DNA from 3 places in the Staphylococcus sp. 510 genome. Region 2 is predicted to be linked to each of the others. Evidence: predicted binding sites of a transcription regulator. Region 2 holds the regulator's gene; each other region holds the start of a gene.
What was found. Region 2 encodes CtsR, which represses protease genes until heat stress. Its sites were predicted from a motif close to ATGGTCAATAAAGGTCAAACA; they were not measured.
Positions count from the first base shown of each region.

Region 1: clpB (ATP-dependent chaperone ClpB) is a predicted target of CtsR. The motif match lies at 3,267-3,287, and genes of this name have one in related genera.
Region 3: clpP (ATP-dependent Clp endopeptidase proteolytic subunit ClpP) is a predicted target of CtsR. The motif match lies at 3,019-3,039, and genes of this name have one in related genera.

Region 1 is NZ_JBXVVK010000003.1:80,395-86,709, reverse strand. It holds gene AC2D8K_RS03400 (YjzD family protein) at 238-429, shown strand; gene clpB (ATP-dependent chaperone ClpB) at 605-3,211, opposite strand; gene AC2D8K_RS03390 (acyltransferase family protein) at 3,598-5,400, opposite strand; gene AC2D8K_RS03385 (metal-sulfur cluster assembly factor) at 5,894-6,202, opposite strand.
Region 2 is NZ_JBXVVK010000010.1:101,158-107,472, reverse strand. It holds gene pdxS (pyridoxal 5'-phosphate synthase lyase subunit PdxS) at 1-555, shown strand, start outside; gene pdxT (pyridoxal 5'-phosphate synthase glutaminase subunit PdxT) at 559-1,116, shown strand; gene AC2D8K_RS09110 (NupC/NupG family nucleoside CNT transporter) at 1,173-2,387, opposite strand; gene AC2D8K_RS09105 (CtsR family transcriptional regulator) at 2,543-3,004, shown strand; gene AC2D8K_RS09100 (UvrB/UvrC motif-containing protein) at 3,025-3,582, shown strand; gene AC2D8K_RS09095 (protein arginine kinase) at 3,575-4,579, shown strand; gene AC2D8K_RS09090 (ATP-dependent Clp protease ATP-binding subunit) at 4,595-6,315, shown strand, end outside.
Region 3 is NZ_JBXVVK010000005.1:21,323-27,637, forward strand. It holds gene AC2D8K_RS04830 (DUF4887 domain-containing protein) at 1-375, opposite strand, end outside; gene AC2D8K_RS04835 (TIGR01777 family oxidoreductase) at 1,167-2,066, shown strand; gene AC2D8K_RS04840 (hypothetical protein) at 2,086-2,274, shown strand; gene clpP (ATP-dependent Clp endopeptidase proteolytic subunit ClpP) at 2,383-2,973, opposite strand; tRNA gene AC2D8K_RS04850 (tRNA-Arg) at 3,163-3,234, shown strand; gene whiA (DNA-binding protein WhiA) at 3,420-4,364, opposite strand; gene AC2D8K_RS04860 (gluconeogenesis factor YvcK family protein) at 4,498-5,496, opposite strand; gene rapZ (RNase adapter RapZ) at 5,496-6,315, opposite strand, start outside.

The sequences.
Region 1 (6,315 bases), on a different contig from region 2:
ACTTTTATTTATCATTTAAATGATAAACAAAATAAAGTACTGATTCTATTATGATAACCTATATTTGCATTTGTTTAATACAAATCAAATCATATCTCTGAAATTAATGATTATTTTAATAATGATATCATATATCGTTAATGTGATTATATATCTTACTACATTCTGATTCGCTCTATACAAACATGTATTTTTCTATTAAAATAAAGGTATATATTATATTGGAGGTCACATACAATGAAATACCTCATGACATTTATTTGGGCATTAGTCTTATTACAAATGGTCAATTTCGTATTGAATAGTTTAAATGGTGGCGGTGCGTTAAACGTCGTATCTCCAATCATCATGGCTGTTATCTTTACTGTAGCAGTTGCTATCTTAGCTGCTACAATAAGTCCAAAAAGTACGTCAGAACAATACGAATAATAAAAATTAAACAAATGGTCATCTCTAGTAACAGATAGGACATTTGTTATTAATTACAAAAAGCTGGTAGCGAACTTTAATATAGTCGCTACCAGCTTTCATTTGTTTATACTTTAATACAAACAACAGGCTAGAATTGCTCTTCTAGCCTGTTGTTCTTTATGAATTAACACGATTATTCTGGTTTAGTCACGTCAAATGTTAATTCGTTATCATTATTAAGATCTACATTTATTTTAGTACCTTCTGGTAAGTTTTCTTTAATCATCATACGAGCTAATGGTGTCTCAATTTGTCTTTGTACAAATCGTTTTAATGGACGTGCACCAAATTGAGGTTCATAAGCTTCTTCACCTAACCATTTTTTCGCTTCGTCAGTTACTTCAATGGAAATTCTTTGATCAACTAATCTCATATTCAATTGACCTAATATTTTATCGACAATCATACTCATATCGTTTACTGATAATGGTTTGAATAACACAATATCATCCATACGGTTTAAAATTTCAGGTTTAAAGTAAGCATGTAAACTATCCATGACTGCTTTTTCAGTTGATTCACTAATATCTCCTGTTTCTGAAACTTGTTCTAATAATACTTGTGAACCGATATTACTAGTCATGATAATAATTGTATTTTTAAAGTCCACGCTTCTACCTTTAGAATCAGTCAATCGACCTTCATCTAATATTTGAAGTAATACGTTGAACACATCGCTATGTGCTTTCTCTACTTCATCAAGTAAGATAACTGAATAAGGATTACGTCTTACTGCTTCAGTTAATTGACCACCTTCATCATGGCCTACATAGCCTGGAGGGGCACCAATTAATCTAGACACTGCATGTTTCTCCATGTACTCACTCATGTCAATGCGTATCATATGTTTTTCAGAGTCGAATAGTGATGCTGCTAATGATTTAGCTAATTCTGTTTTACCTACACCTGTAGGTCCTAAGAATAGGAAACTACCGATAGGTCTATTCGGATCTTTAATACCTGCTCTTGCACGTACAACTGCGTCTGATACTAAGTCTACAGCTTTATCTTGTCCAACCACACGTTTATGAAGAATGTCACCTAAGTGAAGTAATTTTTCTCTTTCTGTTTCAACTAATTTAGAAACTGGTATACCAGTCCATTGACTAACGATATCACCAATTTCTTCATCAGATACAATTTCACGAATCATTCTATCATTATCTTCGCCTTGTTCATCTTGGAAAACATCTTCTAATTCTTTTAATTCTTTTTCTAATTGAGGTATTTTACCATATTGTAATTCTGCTGCTTTTTCAAGATTATTATTAGTTTGTGCATCTTCTAATGCTTTTCTACTTTCATCTAATTCTGCTCGTTTTTCTTGTAGTTTCGCAATTTTTTCTTTTTCTTGTTCTACACGTGATTGTAATGACGCTTGTTTTTCTTTTTCATTTGAAAGTTCTTCTTGAAGTTCTTCTAAACGTTGTTTACTAGCATTGTCAGATTCATTTTTCAATGCACTTTCTTCAATTTCTAATTGCATTACACGTCGGTTCACTTGGTCTAATTCAGTCGGATTTGATCCCATTTCCGTACGAATCGTTGCACATGCTTGGTCAACCAAGTCAATAGCCTTATCTGGTAAGAATCTATCAGTAATATATCTATCGGAAAGTTCTGCTGCTGCAACTAATGCACGGTCTTGAATACGTACACCATGATACACTTCATAGCGTTCTTTTAAACCACGTAGAATGGATATTGTGTCTTCTACATCTGGTTCACTGACACCCACTTTTTGGAAACGACGTTCTAAAGCTGAATCTTTTTCAATATATTCTCTATATTCATTTAATGTTGTAGCACCAATACAATGTAATTCACCACGTGCTAACATTGGTTTTAACATATTTCCTGCATCCATTGCGCCATCCGTTTTACCAGCGCCTACTAACATATGAATTTCATCTATAAATAATATAATTCTACCATCAGATTCCTTAACTTCTTTAAGTACTGCTTTTAAGCGTTCTTCGAATTCACCTCTAAATTTGGCACCTGCAACTAATGCACTTAAATCAAGTTCGAAAATGGTTTTATCTAATAATGATTCAGGTACGTCCTTTTTAACAATACGTTGTGCTAATCCTTCAACAATCGCCGTTTTACCAACACCTGGTTCACCAATCAATACAGGATTATTTTTTGTTTTACGACTTAATATACGTATTGTATTACGAATTTCTTCATCACGGCCAATGACCGGATCCATTTTACCTTGACGTACTTCTTCTACTAAGTCACGTCCATATTTTTCTAATGCTTCATAATTTACTTCTGGGTTCTGACTAGTCACATGATTTCCCCCTCTTATTTTATTTATTATTTCTTTAACCACTTCAGTTTTATTACCTATAAAGTTTTGTGTAGTTTGATCAATATCCATCGCTGCACGAAGCACATGCTCCATTGAAATAAATTCATCATCATATTCGTTCATATATGTTTCAGATTTATTCATCAATTCATTCGCTTTTGCACTTATATATTGACCATACTGTACATTATCTCCTTGTACAGTTGGATAAGCTTTTAATTTATTATCATAAGCTTTTTCTAGTTCTTCTACATCAATATTTGCACGTTCTAGAACACTCTTAATTAAACTTTCACTTTCATTTAATGTCGCTTTTAAAATTGCTTCAATTTCGATATTTTGTAATTCAAATTCTTTACTATACTCAATGGCTCTTTGTAATGAACCTTGTATAGCATATGTCATTTTATTGATATCCAATTGTATTCACCTCTATCATTTTAGAGTCGGTCAAAGGTAAAAATTTTTCGATTTGACTTTGACTTTCTTTGACCTTAACTACATTATAGTCCCCTTCTAATAAATTATCAACAACTTAAGCTTGTTTTTTGTAATATTTTTTAGGTTTATTTTTAATATCAAATGTGATGAATCAAACCTTTTATTATTCTATTTCCCAATAATTCAAACAACAAACAAAGTATTAATAACTTCATTTAACCGCATCAAACGGTTTTGTTAAATGATACAAAATAACCCGAGATATCTAGTATCTCGGGTTTTTATTATGAATTTATTCACCATTCAATATATTTTAGTAAAATCATACACGTATGATTAGTTTGATTTATTAATTTGTTGGATGATTATTTCTTTTTAATCTTACTTAAAATTTCATCTGTTAAGGCTTCTACACCACTATGTTCTAAATGTATGCCATCTGGCGCAAAGTACTCTGTATGTCCTTCTGACCTTTTGTACCAATCGATTAATGTTACATTACTTTTTTCATTAGCTGCATCTGCCATAAGTTTATTGACATGATCCTCATAACCTCTTGGCACTCTGGTATTGACTAAATATACTTGCGCATCTCCAAATTTATTAATTAAATCATCAAGTTGCTTTTTATTAAAATCTCCATTAGTACCTAATTCTAAAATAACTTGGTCTGATTTTTTATTGTATTGTTTATAATTGACTTCAACTAGTGGAATTGCTTGGTATAAGTTACGACCAACTTTACCATCAATTTTAGCTTTAGGTACTCTATCTTTAAAGTTTTCACCTATATCTACCATTACCGAATCTCCGATTAGCAATGGACTAATATCAGTATAAACATCTGTATCTCTATTACTTTTTTGGCCAATTTTATCTATTGGAATCATTCTTATTAAATATTTATCTTCTAAATCAGTATTGAATGAATTGGATTTTTGATCGATTTTATCTTTACCTAAACCATCAAAGGCACCACCCATAATAAATGCAAACGGAATGATGCATATTATAATTGCAATTGTTCTTATAAGCGCAGGTTTGTATTTACGTTTCAATGTGAATGCCTTTAAACCTTCTTTTCTAAATTGTGTTTCGATATATCTATATGAAGCTTCAGCGCATAACACTGTTAAAATAATATCCACAATGTAAACATAAAACGGAATTTGACCAGCAATAAAATGACTATGTACAAAACTTATAATAGGGAAATGCCATAAATATAAACTATATGAACGTTTACCGATATAAACAAACAATGGATTGCCTAATAACTTTGATACTAGTGTAGATGGATGAACAACACTTGCTATAATCAACAAAGTCATAGTAGAAATAATATAAAAACCGCCATCATATATCCAGTCGCTTTCATCTTGAACTGTAAAGAACAGCAAGATCAAAAAGGCCAGTCCAATGAATCCCACGCCATCAATTGCTCGTAGTAAAACTTTAGGTGGTTCGGCTTTGAGCTTAAATGGCGGCCATAAGAAAGCTAAAATCACACCTAATAATAATGTTTGGAGTCTCGTATCAGTTCCAAAATACACTCTTGAATGATTAAGATGAGGTTGTGAAATCACAATCATTAACATGAGTGATAATAATGAAATAATCCAAAAAATCAATGTAATATTTCGATATTTCTTTATAGTTAGCAATAGTGTAATTAAAACAACAGGGAAAAATAAATAAAATTGTTCCTCTATCGCTAACGACCATAGATGTTTTAATGGCATAAACGAGAACTGTTCAAAGTAGTTGACATCTTTAGCTATATACCACCAATTTGAAACATAGAATATAGCTGCTATAATATCATGTTTCACTCTAACTATATCTTCAGATTTGAATAGTAAAGTTGCTATTCCTACTACTAAAAGTAACGCTAATACTGCTGGTACCAGTCGTTTTAAACGACGTAACCAGAAATTCTTTAAATTAATAATGCCAGTTTCTTCATACTCTTTTAATAATAAACTTGTTATTAGATAACCTGAAATAACAAAAAATGTGTCAACGCCCAAAAAGCCGCCTGTCAACCATTGCTTGTTTAGATGGTAAATGATAATACCGATAACGGCTATCGCTCTTAATCCATCCAAACCAGGCATATATCTTAATCGCTTACCCCTAGTTTTAGTTCTTTTATATTCTTTTTCCATATTTCACTTTCTTCCCCATAGAATCATTTCGAATTTCGTTTAAGACATCTTACTAATTAATATGATTAATCAATACATCAATGTCATTCGAGTCTTAAGTTAAAAGAGATATGTATGTCTTATAAAATGTCTAAATCATCATTTTCAAAACAGATTAACTTTAATAGTCTGTAGAGTTGGACTAAGGTTACTCTACTGACAATTTATTCACAACTTAAATTTATTGTGTTCTAGTTACAATCAGTCTTAAATATTGTAATACAACCGTAATATAAATTCAATTTAAATACTAAATGAATACTATATTTTTATTGACGATTTGTTTTTCTGATAATTTTCCAAAGAATTTTTTTATATTTAGGAATAATCCGTCAGAGTTTGACTTATATATGCATGGTTATACGCTTCAAAAATAAAAAAGAATGGCACATAGTATCCTATACACAATTCGTGCATTAAACTACATGACCATTCTTATTCTTTGTCATAAAGATTATCCAACGCCTAGTGCAATTTTTGCGTATCTAGACATCATGTCTTTATTCCATGGTGGACTCCATACAATGTTTACTTCAGTATCTTGAATTTCTGGAATCTCTGCTAAAACAGTTTTAATTTGTTCGATAATTTGCGGTCCTAAAGGACAACCCATAGAAGTTAATGTCATCTCAACAGTACAAAGTCCTTCATCATCCACATCAACTTTATATACTAAACCTAAATTAACAATATCAATGCCTAATTCAGGGTCGATTACCATTTCTAGAGCCCCTAGGATACTATCTTTTAACGCCTCTTCCATTAGTATCACCTCTCTATATTTATCTTTATACTAATATATCAAATATCCGACAAAACGCCAATAAAATGCTATGATACTACTACAATATATTACAACGACATAAGGAGATAGTT
Region 2 (6,315 bases):
GATGAAGAATATCATTTGCGTAAAGATCAATTCACAGTACCTTTTGTATGTGGTTGTCGTAATTTAGGTGAAGCTGCTCGTCGTATCGGCGAAGGGGCTGCTATGTTAAGAACTAAAGGAGAACCGGGTACGGGTAATATTGTCGAAGCAGTAAGACATATGAGAAGAGTTAATGCTGAAGTGAGTCGATTGACTGTTATGAATGATGATGAAATTATGACATTTGCTAAAGATATCGGAGCACCATATGAAGTTTTAAAACAAATCAAAGATAATGGTAGATTACCAGTTGTTAACTTTGCTGCAGGTGGCGTTGCAACACCTCAAGATGCTGCTTTAATGATGGAACTAGGTGCAGATGGTGTATTTGTTGGATCAGGTATTTTCAAATCTGAGGATCCAGAAAAATTCGCTAAAGCGATTGTTCAAGCTACGACACACTATCAAGATTATGAGCTAATTGGTAAATTAGCTGCCGAATTAGGGACTGCTATGAAAGGCTTAGACATTAACCAAATTTCATTAGAAGAACGTATGCAAGAGCGTGGTTGGTAATATATGAAAATAGGTGTATTAGCGCTTCAAGGTGCAGTTCGTGAACATATTCGTCATATAGAATTGAGTGGTCATGAAGGTATCGCTATTAAAAAAGTAGAACAATTAGATGATATCGATGGTTTAATCTTACCTGGTGGTGAATCAACAACATTAAGAAGGTTAATGGATTTATATGGTTTTAAAGAAAAGCTTCAGCAATCAGATTTACCTATGTTTGGTACTTGTGCTGGTTTAATCGTACTAGCTAGTGATGTTGAAGGTGAGGAAGGCTATTTAAATAAATTGGATATTACAGTTCAACGTAATTCATTTGGTAGACAAGTAGATAGCTTCGAATCAGAATTAGACATTAAAGGTATTGCTACGGATATAGAAGGTGTTTTTATTAGAGCACCTCATATTGCGAAAGTAGCTGACCATGTTGAAATATTAAGTGAAATTGGCGATAAAATCGTTGCTGTTAAGCAAGATAAATATTTAGGGGTATCATTCCATCCTGAATTAACAGATGATTATCGTGTAACGGACTATTTTATTAACCATATGATTCAAAAATAAAAATAAGGCAATGTATGATTGAGTTTAAATACCCAATCATACATTGCCTTTGTTCATTAAATGAAGAATCCAGCAATTGCTGCTGAAATAAATGATACTAATGTCGCACCGAATAATAATTTTAATCCGAATCTTGCAACAACGTCACCTTTTTTATCATTTAATGATTTAATAGCACCAGAAATAATACCAATAGAGCTAAAGTTAGCAAATGATACTAAGAATACTGAAGTAACACCTTTAGCATGTTCTGAAATGCCATTTAACTTACCTAATGCCTGCATTGCAACGAATTCATTTGATAGTAATTTAGTTGCCATAACAGAACCTGATTGAACCGCATCGTTCCATGGTACACCTGCTAAGAATGCAAATGGAGCAAAAACAAATCCAATTAAAGTTTGGAAATCCCATTTGATTGCACCACCTGAAAGTAAACTGAAAGCACCGCTTACTAAACCATTAAGTAACGCGATGATTGCGATGTATCCAATTAACATCGCGCCTACGATGACTGCCACTTTAAATCCATCTAAAATATACTCCCCAAGCATTTCAAAGAAAGATTGATTTTTAGTTTCACTTTCGGCAACTAATAATTTATCATCTTCTTCATTAACTTTATAAGGATTAATAATTGAAGCGATAATGAAACCACCAAATAAGTTTAATACAACGGCTGTTACGACGTATTTCGGTTCAATTAATGTGAAATAAGCACCAATAATTGAAGCAGATACAGTAGACATTGCAGATGCAGTTAATGTATACAAACGTTGTTTAGGTATATAAGGAAGTTGTTGTTTTAAAGAAATAAATACTTCAGATTGACCTAAAATTGCTGCTGCTACTGCATTGTATGATTCCAAACGTCCCATACCATTGATTTTTGAAATCAGGAAACCTAACACATTAATTATAAATGGTAAAATTTTAGTGTATTGTAAGATACCGATTAATGCTGAAATAAATACAATTGGTAATAAAACGTTAAAGAAAAATGGTGGATTTTTAGGATCTACATATTTAAAACCACCGAAAACGAAGTTAACGCCTTCTGCTGCTTTAGATAGTAAATAACCAAAACCATTAGCAATACCACCAATGACTGTAATACCAATATTTGTTTTTAATAAAATGAAGGCGAAAATTAATTGAATTACTAATAATAATCCAACATATTGCCAACGAATATTCTTTCTATCTGAACTAAATAAGTACGCGAGTGCTAAAAAGAAAATAATTCCAATAATCCCTATGAGAATGTGCATGTTTTTTCATTCCTTTAATTTATTCTATTGTCTATCATACAATAAAAAATAAGCGCTAACATCATAAAATTTAAAAATTTAAAATCAAATTAATTGAAAATGGTCAAAGTTGGTCATATAATATAGTCAAAGAAGGTCAAAAAGAGGTGATAATCATGCATAATATGTCCGACATCATAGAACAGTACATTAAACATTTATTTGAAGAAACCAATGAAGATGTGGTGGAAATTCAAAGAGCAAATATTGCTCAACGTTTTGACTGCGTCCCTTCTCAATTAAACTATGTGATTAAAACGAGATTTACAAATGAGCATGGTTACGAAATAGAAAGTAAACGTGGTGGTGGTGGTTACATCCGAATCACGAAAATTGAAAACAAAGATGAAACAGGTTATATTAATCATTTACTTCAATTAATAGGTCCTTCAATATCCCAACAACAAGCACTTTATTTAATAGATGGCTTGTTAGATAAAGGACTTGTAAATGAAAGAGAAGCAAAAATGATTATTGCTGCTATTGATCGAGAAACGTTAAAAATGGATATTGTATCTCGAGATATTATTAGAGCAAATATTCTTAAAAGAATTTTACCTGTCATAAATTACTACTAGAAGAATTGAGGTGTTGCTTTTTGCTTTGTGAAAATTGCCATTTAAATGAAGCTGAAGTTAAATTAACAGTTAAAAGTAAAGAAGGTGTGCAAGAAAAATGGGTATGTAGTACTTGTGCGCAAGGTGATAACCCATGGACGCACCAAGAGCAATCATCCTATCATCATCAAGATGATATAGAAGAAGCATTTGTTGTAAAGCAAATATTACAACATTTAGCGACTAAACATGGTATTAATTTTCAAGAAATGGCATTTCAGGAAGAAAAAAGATGTCCAACTTGTCATATGACGTTAAAAGACATCGCACATGTAGGCAAATTTGGTTGTTCCAATTGCTATGCAACATTCAAGGATGACATCTTAGACATAGTAAGACGTGTGCAAGGCGGTCAGTATGAACATGTTGGAAAAGTGCCTCAATCTTCTTATCATAAGCTTGCGCTTAAAAAGAAAATCGAAGAGAAGAAACAATTTTTACAACAATTAATAGATGAACAAGATTTTGAACAGGCAGCCATTGTTCGAGACGAAATTAAATCGCTACGTGATGAGAGCGAGGTGCAACAGGATGAGTGACTTAGAACCTAACATTAGTGAGTGGATGAAAACGACTAAAGAAGCACCAGTGGTCATTTCTTCAAGAATTCGCTTAGCAAGAAATCTTGAAAATCATGTTCATCCACTCATGTTTCCGACAGAACAAGATGGATTTAGAGTAATAAATGAAGTACAAGATGCATTACCCAACATGACTTTGAAAAGACTAGACATGATGGACCAACAAAATAAAATGAAATTAGTAGCTAAACATTTAGTGAGTCCAGAGTTGATTAAACAACCAGCATCGGCCGTTCTATTAAATGATGATGAATCAATCAGTGTCATGATTAATGAAGAAGATCATATTAGAATTCAAGCGCTAGGTACAGATTTATCTCTAGAAAGATTGTATAAAGAAGCGTCGACGTTAGATGATGAAATCGATCAACAACTCGATATCAGTTATGATGAACATCTAGGTTATTTAACAACATGTCCTACTAATATAGGAACTGGTATGAGAGCAAGTGTGATGTTGCATTTGCCAGGTCTTTCTATCATGAAAAGAATGTCAGGTATAGCACAAACAATCAATCGATTTGGTTTTACCATTCGAGGAATATACGGTGAAGGGTCACAAGTTTATGGCCACATTTACCAGGTTTCAAACCAATTAACATTGGGGAAAACAGAAGAAGAAATCATAGAGAATTTAACAGAAGTAATCAATCAAATTATAAATGAAGAACTTCAAATTCGATCAAGATTAGATAAACATAAACATTTAGAAACGTTAGATAGAGTTTATCGTTCATTAGGAATACTGCAAAATAGCAGGCTTATCACTATGGAAGAAGCATCTTATCGATTGAGTGAAGTTAAATTAGGCATAGATTTAAATTATATCAAACTAGATAATTTTAAATTCAATGAACTGATGGTAGGAATTCAAACACCATTTTTATTTGATGAAGAGGATGAAACACCAGTCAATGAAAAGAGAGCGAATGTTTTAAGAGAACATATAAAATAGGAGGTAACAAATCATATGCTATTTGGTAGATTAACTGAACGTGCACAAAGAGTATTGGCTCATGCACAAGAAGAAGCAATTCGATTGAACCATTCAAATATTGGAACAGAACATCTTTTATTAGGTCTAATGAAAGAACCTGAAGGTATCGCAGCAAAAGTATTAGAAAGTTTTAATATTACAGAGGATAAAGTTATTGAAGAAGTTGAGAAACTAATTGGTCATGGTCAAGCACCTATGGCAACATTACACTATACACCTAGAGCTAAAAAAGTGATTGAATTATCAATGGATGAAGCACGTAAGCTACATCATAACTTTGTTGGAACAGAACATATTTTACTTGGCTTAATCCGTGAAAATGAAGGTGTAGCAGCACGTGTATTTGCTAACCTTGATTTAAATATCACAAAGGCACGTGCACAAGTGGTTAAAGCATTAGGAAGTCCAGAAATGAGTAATAAAAACGCTCAAGCAAATAAATCTAATAACACACCTACATTAGATGGTTTAGCACGTGATTTAACAATTATTGCTAAAGATGGCACATTAGATCCAGTTGTGGGTCGAGACAAAGAAATTACTCGAGTTATAGAAGTACTTAGTCGTCGTACTAAAAATAATCCTGTATTAATTGGTGAGCCAGGTGTAGGTAAAACAGCAATTGCGGAAGGATTAGCTCAAGCAATAGTGAACAATGAAGTGCCCGAAACACTAAAAAACAAACGTGTCATGTCACTAGATATGGGTACGGTTGTAGCTGGTACAAAATACCGTGGTGAATTTGAAGAACGATTGAAAAAAGTAATGGAAGAAATTCATCAGGCTGGTAATGTGATTCTATTTATTGACGAATTGCATACATTAGTAGGTGCAGGTGGCGCTGAAGGTGCTATAGATGCTTCAAATATCCTCAAACCGGCATTAGCTCGTGGCGAATTACAATGTATTGGTGCCACAACGTTAGACGAATATCGTAAAAACATTGAAAAAGATACCGCTTTAGAGCGTCGTTTCCAACCTATTCAAGTTGATGAGCCTACAGTTGAAGACACTGTATCAATCTTAAAAGGACTTCGTGATCGTTATGAAGCACATCACCGTATCAATATTTCAGATGAAGCTTTAGAAGCGGCTGCTAAATTAAGTCATCGTTATGTATCAGATCGTTTCTTACCAGACAAAGCGATTGATCTAATTGACGAAGCAAGTTCAAAAGTAAGATTGAAGAGTCATACAACACCTAATAATTTAAAAGAAATTGAACAACAAATTGAAAAAGTAAAAAATGAAAAAGATGCAGCTGTCCATGCACAAGAATTTGAAAATGCAGCTAACCTAAGAGATAAACAAACAAAATTAGAAAAACAATACGAAGAAGCTAAAAATGAATGGAAAAACTCACAAGATGGGGTGAGTACATCATTATCAGAAGAAGATATTGCTGAAGTTATTGCGGGTTGGACAGGTATCCCATTAACTAGAATTAATGAGACAGAATCAGACCGTTTACTAAATCTAGAAGATACACTACATCATAGAGTTATTGGTCAAAAAGATGCCGTTACATCCATCAGTAAAGCTGTTAGACGAGCAAGAGCAGGCTTGAAAGACCCTAAACGTCCAATTGGTAGCTTTATATTCTTAGGGCCTACAGGTGTAGGTAAAACTGAATTAGCCCGTGCTTTAGCAGAGTCAATGTTTGGTGAAGATGATGCTATGATTAGGGTTGATAT
Region 3 (6,315 bases), on a different contig from region 2:
TACTTTTGGTTTTTGTTGTGTCTTAGGCTGTTGTGATTTTGGTTGTTGAGTAGAAGGTTGTTGCTGTGTTGTTGGTTGTTGTCTTGTCTGTTGTTGTGATGGTTTTTGTTGTGTATTTTGCTTTTCATCAGACTTTTTGTCAGATGATTTTTCTTTTTTCTCTTTGTCGTCTTTGTCTTTTTTATCTTTTTGTTCTTGCTTCGTCTCATTATTTAATCGTTCATTAGCTTTCTTTGAATGATCTACAAATGAAAATATAGCAAATGTTAAGCCACTCAGTAGCAATAATACGATAATGATACTAATTATTTTCGCGATGCAACTCATACCTTTTTTACCTTGATTGTCGTACTCATTAAAATCTTGCTTTGACATATTCTCCCTCACTTTAAACATGGAATATCATATATAATAAATAAATTTATATCTTAAGTTGTCGTTATGTTTTATTCATCAAAAATTTATATTTAGGATTTCAATAGGATTAGCAAATTACTATTTACATAATCTTATCTCATTTATGATAACATCATAATGAAGAAGAAACATCTATTTTAAACTTTTTTAATATAAATTTAATAGGAACGGTTTGTGATAATAATGAAAAAATTGTTTGAAGAACATTTAGAGACTAATACCAATGATGACCACAAAATTACAATAAAAAAGATGTTGATAACTAATGATCAACATCAAAATAAATCACCCATTTTAAGCAATAGCTGCTATTATGCCTTCATTTTATTGGCACTGTTCACTTTCATTTGGTTTTTTCATTAAAATTAAAGTTTATTAATTAAATGATTATTTCTATTATAAATATGCACACAATTTTTTATTAAGTTTATTTCTGTAAAAAGATGTAAAAATCATTTAGAATAATAATAAAGAGAGAAAAAAGACCCATACGTTGCTCGCATGGGCCCACTACTAAAGGGAGTCAAAATTTACCTTCGCTAGTATATTATGGGGTATACTCATACTTATTAAGAGATGTTTAATTAATTTCCGAAGGTACAAATCAATTATAACTTAACAAAAAAGTTTTTAAATACGAATCTAAAAAAGTATTTGACATATTGTTGGCTAAAAATTGGATAAATTTTGAATAATAATAATCACTACTAACTATTAACTAAGTTAGAATTTTTTATTGAGGTGAGATAATGAAACAATATTTAATAACTGGTGGAACTGGCATGGTAGGTTCTCATTTAGTGAGTGAAATTAAGAAATCAAATGCTCATATTACTATTTTGACTCGACATGATGAACAATCAAACGATGCTCGGGTTTCATATGTGAATTGGTCTAAAGATGGTTGGGAAAGTAAAGTGCCTGATATCGATATCGTTATCAATCTAGCTGGTGCAACACTCAACCAACGTTGGACAAAAGACTATAAACAAACATTAATGTTAAGCAGAATTCAATCTACACAGGCCCTTTTTGAATTATTTAAAAAAAGAGAAAAGAAGCCAGAAGTATTATTTAATGCTAGTGCTATGGGATATTACCCTCCTAATTATCACCATAGTTATACAGAACTTTTTAAAACATTACCGTTTGACTTTTTATCAGATATTGTTTATCAATGGGAAAGATTTGCTAAGCAATTCGAAGCACTAGGAACAAGAGTCGTTTTAGGTCGCTTTGGAATGATCTTATCTAATGATGGTGGCGCTTTACAAACTATGAAATTACCTTATCAATTTTATGTTGGTGGTAAATTAGGATCTGGTTTCCAGTGGTATTCATGGATTCACATTGATGATTTAACACGTGCAATATTATTTACAATCGGTAATGACAAAGCCAAAGGACCTTTTAACTTAACTGCACCAATACCTGAACGTCAAAATTTATTCGGTTATACGTTAGCTCGTGCAATGCATAAGCCACATGAAACATGGGTTCCAAGCTTTGCGATGAGACTAGTACTTGGTGAAATGTCTACCGTTATTTTAGATACGCAAAAGGTATTACCAAATAAACTCGAAGCACTAGGATTTAATTTCATGTATAATAATCTTAAAAATGCACTAGATGATTTAATCAGAAATTAAATTAAGAGGTACAACAACAATGGAAAACAATCAAAATGACAAACTCACATACATTTTAATGATCATAGCAGGCTTAATCTGTATTTTGAACGGTGTCTTAGTATTTGATCAAACAGTAATTATGATATTACTCTCCATCCTATTTATTATTGTAGGACTCATAATGTCGTTTATTTCAATTAATGGATTGAGACATAAGTTAAAATAGTTAACGCCATACAAATCTATATAAGTAAAAAAGAAGTCAGGACCTTAAATGATTGTCCTGACTTCTTTTTATTGAACTTCGATTAATATGTCTAATTAAATAGAAATATTATTGTTTACCTTCTGGTTCCATAACTTCATCAACTAAGCCGTATGCTTTAGCTTCTTCAGCTGTTAAGAAATTGTCACGATCAGTATCTTGTTGAATTTTTTCTATAGATTGACCTGTTCTTTCAGCTAAAATACGATTTAATTTTTCACGAGTTTTTAAGATATGGTTGGCAGCAATCTCGATTTCAGTTGCTTGACCTTGTGCACCACCTAATGGTTGGTGAATCATTACTTCAGCGTTTGGTAAAGCATAACGTTTACCTTTTGCACCTGCTGCTAATAAGAATGAACCCATTGACGCAGCCATACCAATACAAATTGTTTGAACATCTGGTTTGATATGTTGAATTGTATCATAGATAGCAAAGCCAGCAGTCACGCTTCCCCCTGGTGAATTGATATATAAGTAAATATCTTTTTCAGAGTCTTGTGCTTGCAAGAATAATAATTGAGATACAATTGAGTTAGCAACATTATCATCAATTTGTGAACCTAACATAATAATACGGTCTTTTAATAAACGTGAATAAATGTCATACGCACGTTCACCACGATTTGTTGTTTCGATAACTGTAGGAATTAAATTCATCTATATTTCCTCCTTGTAATAACTGTTACTTCATATTTTAACTTAAAAGTCAAAAATGGTCAAAAATAAAGTTCTTTTATTTTAATTGCTAATTGACGTTAAGTGAATTACTTTTGTACACTAGAAATAACTATTTTTGATTGTACTTATTTTATAACGTTTAGTACAGAAATAAGCTTTATCTATTTTCCCCTTGTAGTGTAATGGATAACACATAAGATTCCGGTTCTTAGAATAGGGGTTCGATTCCCTTCGAGGGGACTAATTATATTGTTAAAGACAATCACTGATTGTGCAGTGAATCAAATTAACAGAAAAAAGCCATGGCTTCATATAAAGAATACATGATTACACAACGTATTCTATATATGAGACATGGCTTTTAGTTTTATCACTTCAGTATGATATATTTTTCCGGATTACATTCCACTAGGATAGTGAGTCTTTTATAGTTCAATCTTCTCACCGTTTCGGATTTTATCTGCTAATTCGTTTAATTTTCTTAAACGATGATTCATACCTGATTTAGAAATAGGCCCTGTGGAAATCATTTCCCCTAATTCTTTTAAAGAAATTTCTTGATGTTCAACTCTTAATTTCGCGACTTCACGCAAACGATCTGGCAAATTGTCTAAACCAATTTCTTGGTCAATTAATTGAATACTTTCAACTTGTTTCATAGCTGCACTCACAGTTTTATTTAAATTTGCTGTTTCACAATTTACTAATCGATTAACTGAATTTCTCATATCACGTACAATTCGGACGTCTTCAAATTTGAGCAGTGCTTGATATCCACCAATTAAACTTAAAAAGTCAGATATTTTTTCCGCTTCTTTCAAATACACAATACTACCTTTTTTTCTTTCAAGATGTTTGGCATTTAATTCGTAACTATTCATCAATTTAGTTAATCCTTCAGAATGATTCTCAAATTGAGAAAAAATTTCTAAATGATATGAAGATGTTTCAGGGTTATTTACAGAACCCCCTGCTAAAAATGCGCCACGCAAGTAACTACGTTTCATTTCATCATCTTGAATCATCTCTGGATCAATTTCATGTGTAAATACACCTTCTTTTAAAATACCTAATTCGTCAAGAATCTCTCTAGCTTTCATCTTTGTACGACAAATGTATATATTATTTTTCTTCAATTTCATTTTTTTACGTACTAATATTTCTACTTCAACATTAAAGATACGCTTAATCAACGAATAGATTCTTCTAGCAGTTGTGGCATTTTCAGTTTGAACGTTTATCACAAACTGTTGATTGGACAGACTAAGTGCCCCATTCATACGAATTAATGCACTGAGCTCTGCTTTCGCATTAGCTTCATCTACATCTATACGAGTTAATTCATTTTTCATATCTGATGCAAAGCTCATAGAACACTCATTCCTTCCTATCATTGTCTACATGATTTATTCGCAATGACTCTTTTCTAAATTAATCTCATTTAAATTATTTTTCATACTGAATTAACTGACTCTACTTCATTCTAATATATTCTCATCATGACTACTGCTGACGTTTGCTGTTAGGGTCAAACTGAATTGTACTAATTAATTCAAGTGCGACTTCATATATCAAAGTAGATAATACTTTGGTATTGTGTCTAACTAAATGTTCGTCTGATATTTCAATTAGATTAGATGCCGTAATCACTTTAATACCGTCCTGTTTTAATTCATCAACGTTAACAGCAACGGGTTCTGAATGCTTTTCTCTGTATTTTTGTAAAACATTGTCATTAAATTGATCCGTACAACAAATGACGTAATCGACAAATGATTGTCCTGCTTGTCGATGTAATGCATTAATATGTTCTTTCACATTATAACCATCTGTTTCACCTGGCTGTGTCATTACGTTAGACACATATAGTTTAGGTGCAGAAGAATTTAATAATGCCTGCGAAATACCTTTCACACATAAGTTAGAGATGACACTCGTATACAACGAACCTGGACCTAAAACAATTAAGTCTGCTTCTTCTAACGCTTCCACTGCTTCTTCCATAGGTTCAACATCATCCGGTTCTAAAAAGACTTTGTCTATCTTTTTCTGCATTTTAGGAATTTTAGATTCACCGTAAACAATGTCTCCATCCTCCATAATGGCATTTAATTGCACACTTGAATTGGTTGATGGAATCACTTTACCTTTAATATTTAATACTTTACTTAATTCTTTAATTGCATGTCCAAAATCATTCGTAATATTGGTCATACCAGCAATTAATAAATTTCCTAACGAATGTCCACTGATTTGATTTTCTTCAAATCGATATTGAAATAATTGTGTTAACACTGATTCCGAGTCACTAAGCGCTGCAATAACGTTTCTAATATCACCAGGAGCTGGGATATCCATTTCATTTCGAATTTTACCTGTACTACCACCATCATCTGCGACCGTTACAATAGCGGTAATATCAATTGGAAATTCTCTTAAACCTCTTGCTAATACTGATAAACCAGTTCCCCCGCCGATTAATACTACTTTCATTCTTCTCATTAGTGCTCGCCACTTTCAATATGTGCATCTCTGTGATGAACATAAACGTTATAATCAAAAACCTCATTTAGATATTCACCTAAACGTTTACTTAAAGCTACTGAACGATGTTGGCCACCAGTACATCCAATAGCTATGACTAATTGAGATTTATCTTCTTTCTTGTAACCTGGAATCATGAATTTTAATAAATCAGTTAGTTTATCAAAGAATATTTCAGTTTCTCTCCATTTCATTACATAGGTATACACTTCTTCGTTTAATCCAGTTAATGGACGTAACTCTTCTACATAATAAGGATTAGGTAAAAATCGAACATCAAATACTAAGTCAGCATCCATTTGAATACCATGTTTAAATCCAAAGCTCGTCACATTAATCGTAAATGTTTCAAAATCGTCATTCTCATAATAATTAACTATGCGTTCTTTTAATGCTTTAGGTTTAAGTTGGCTCGTATCAATCACATAATTGGCGATACTTCTAATTTGTGAAAGCTGTCCACGTTCTTCATTAATGGCTTCAATTAATGAACGTTGTCCCTTTTCATTTAATGGATGTGCACGTCGTGATTCTTTATATCTTGAAATTAACTTTTCTGTTGTTGCTTCTAAAAACATGACATCTACGATAACATCATTTCTACTTTTGATTAAATCTATTTCTTTCACAAGTGATTTAAATAATTCTTTACCTCTTAAATCTATAGCAATTGCCACTTTTTGTAATGAAGGATTACCTTGCTCCATTAATTCAACAAATTTAGGCAATAATACAGGTGGTAAATTATCTACACAAAAATAGCCTATATCTTCTAAA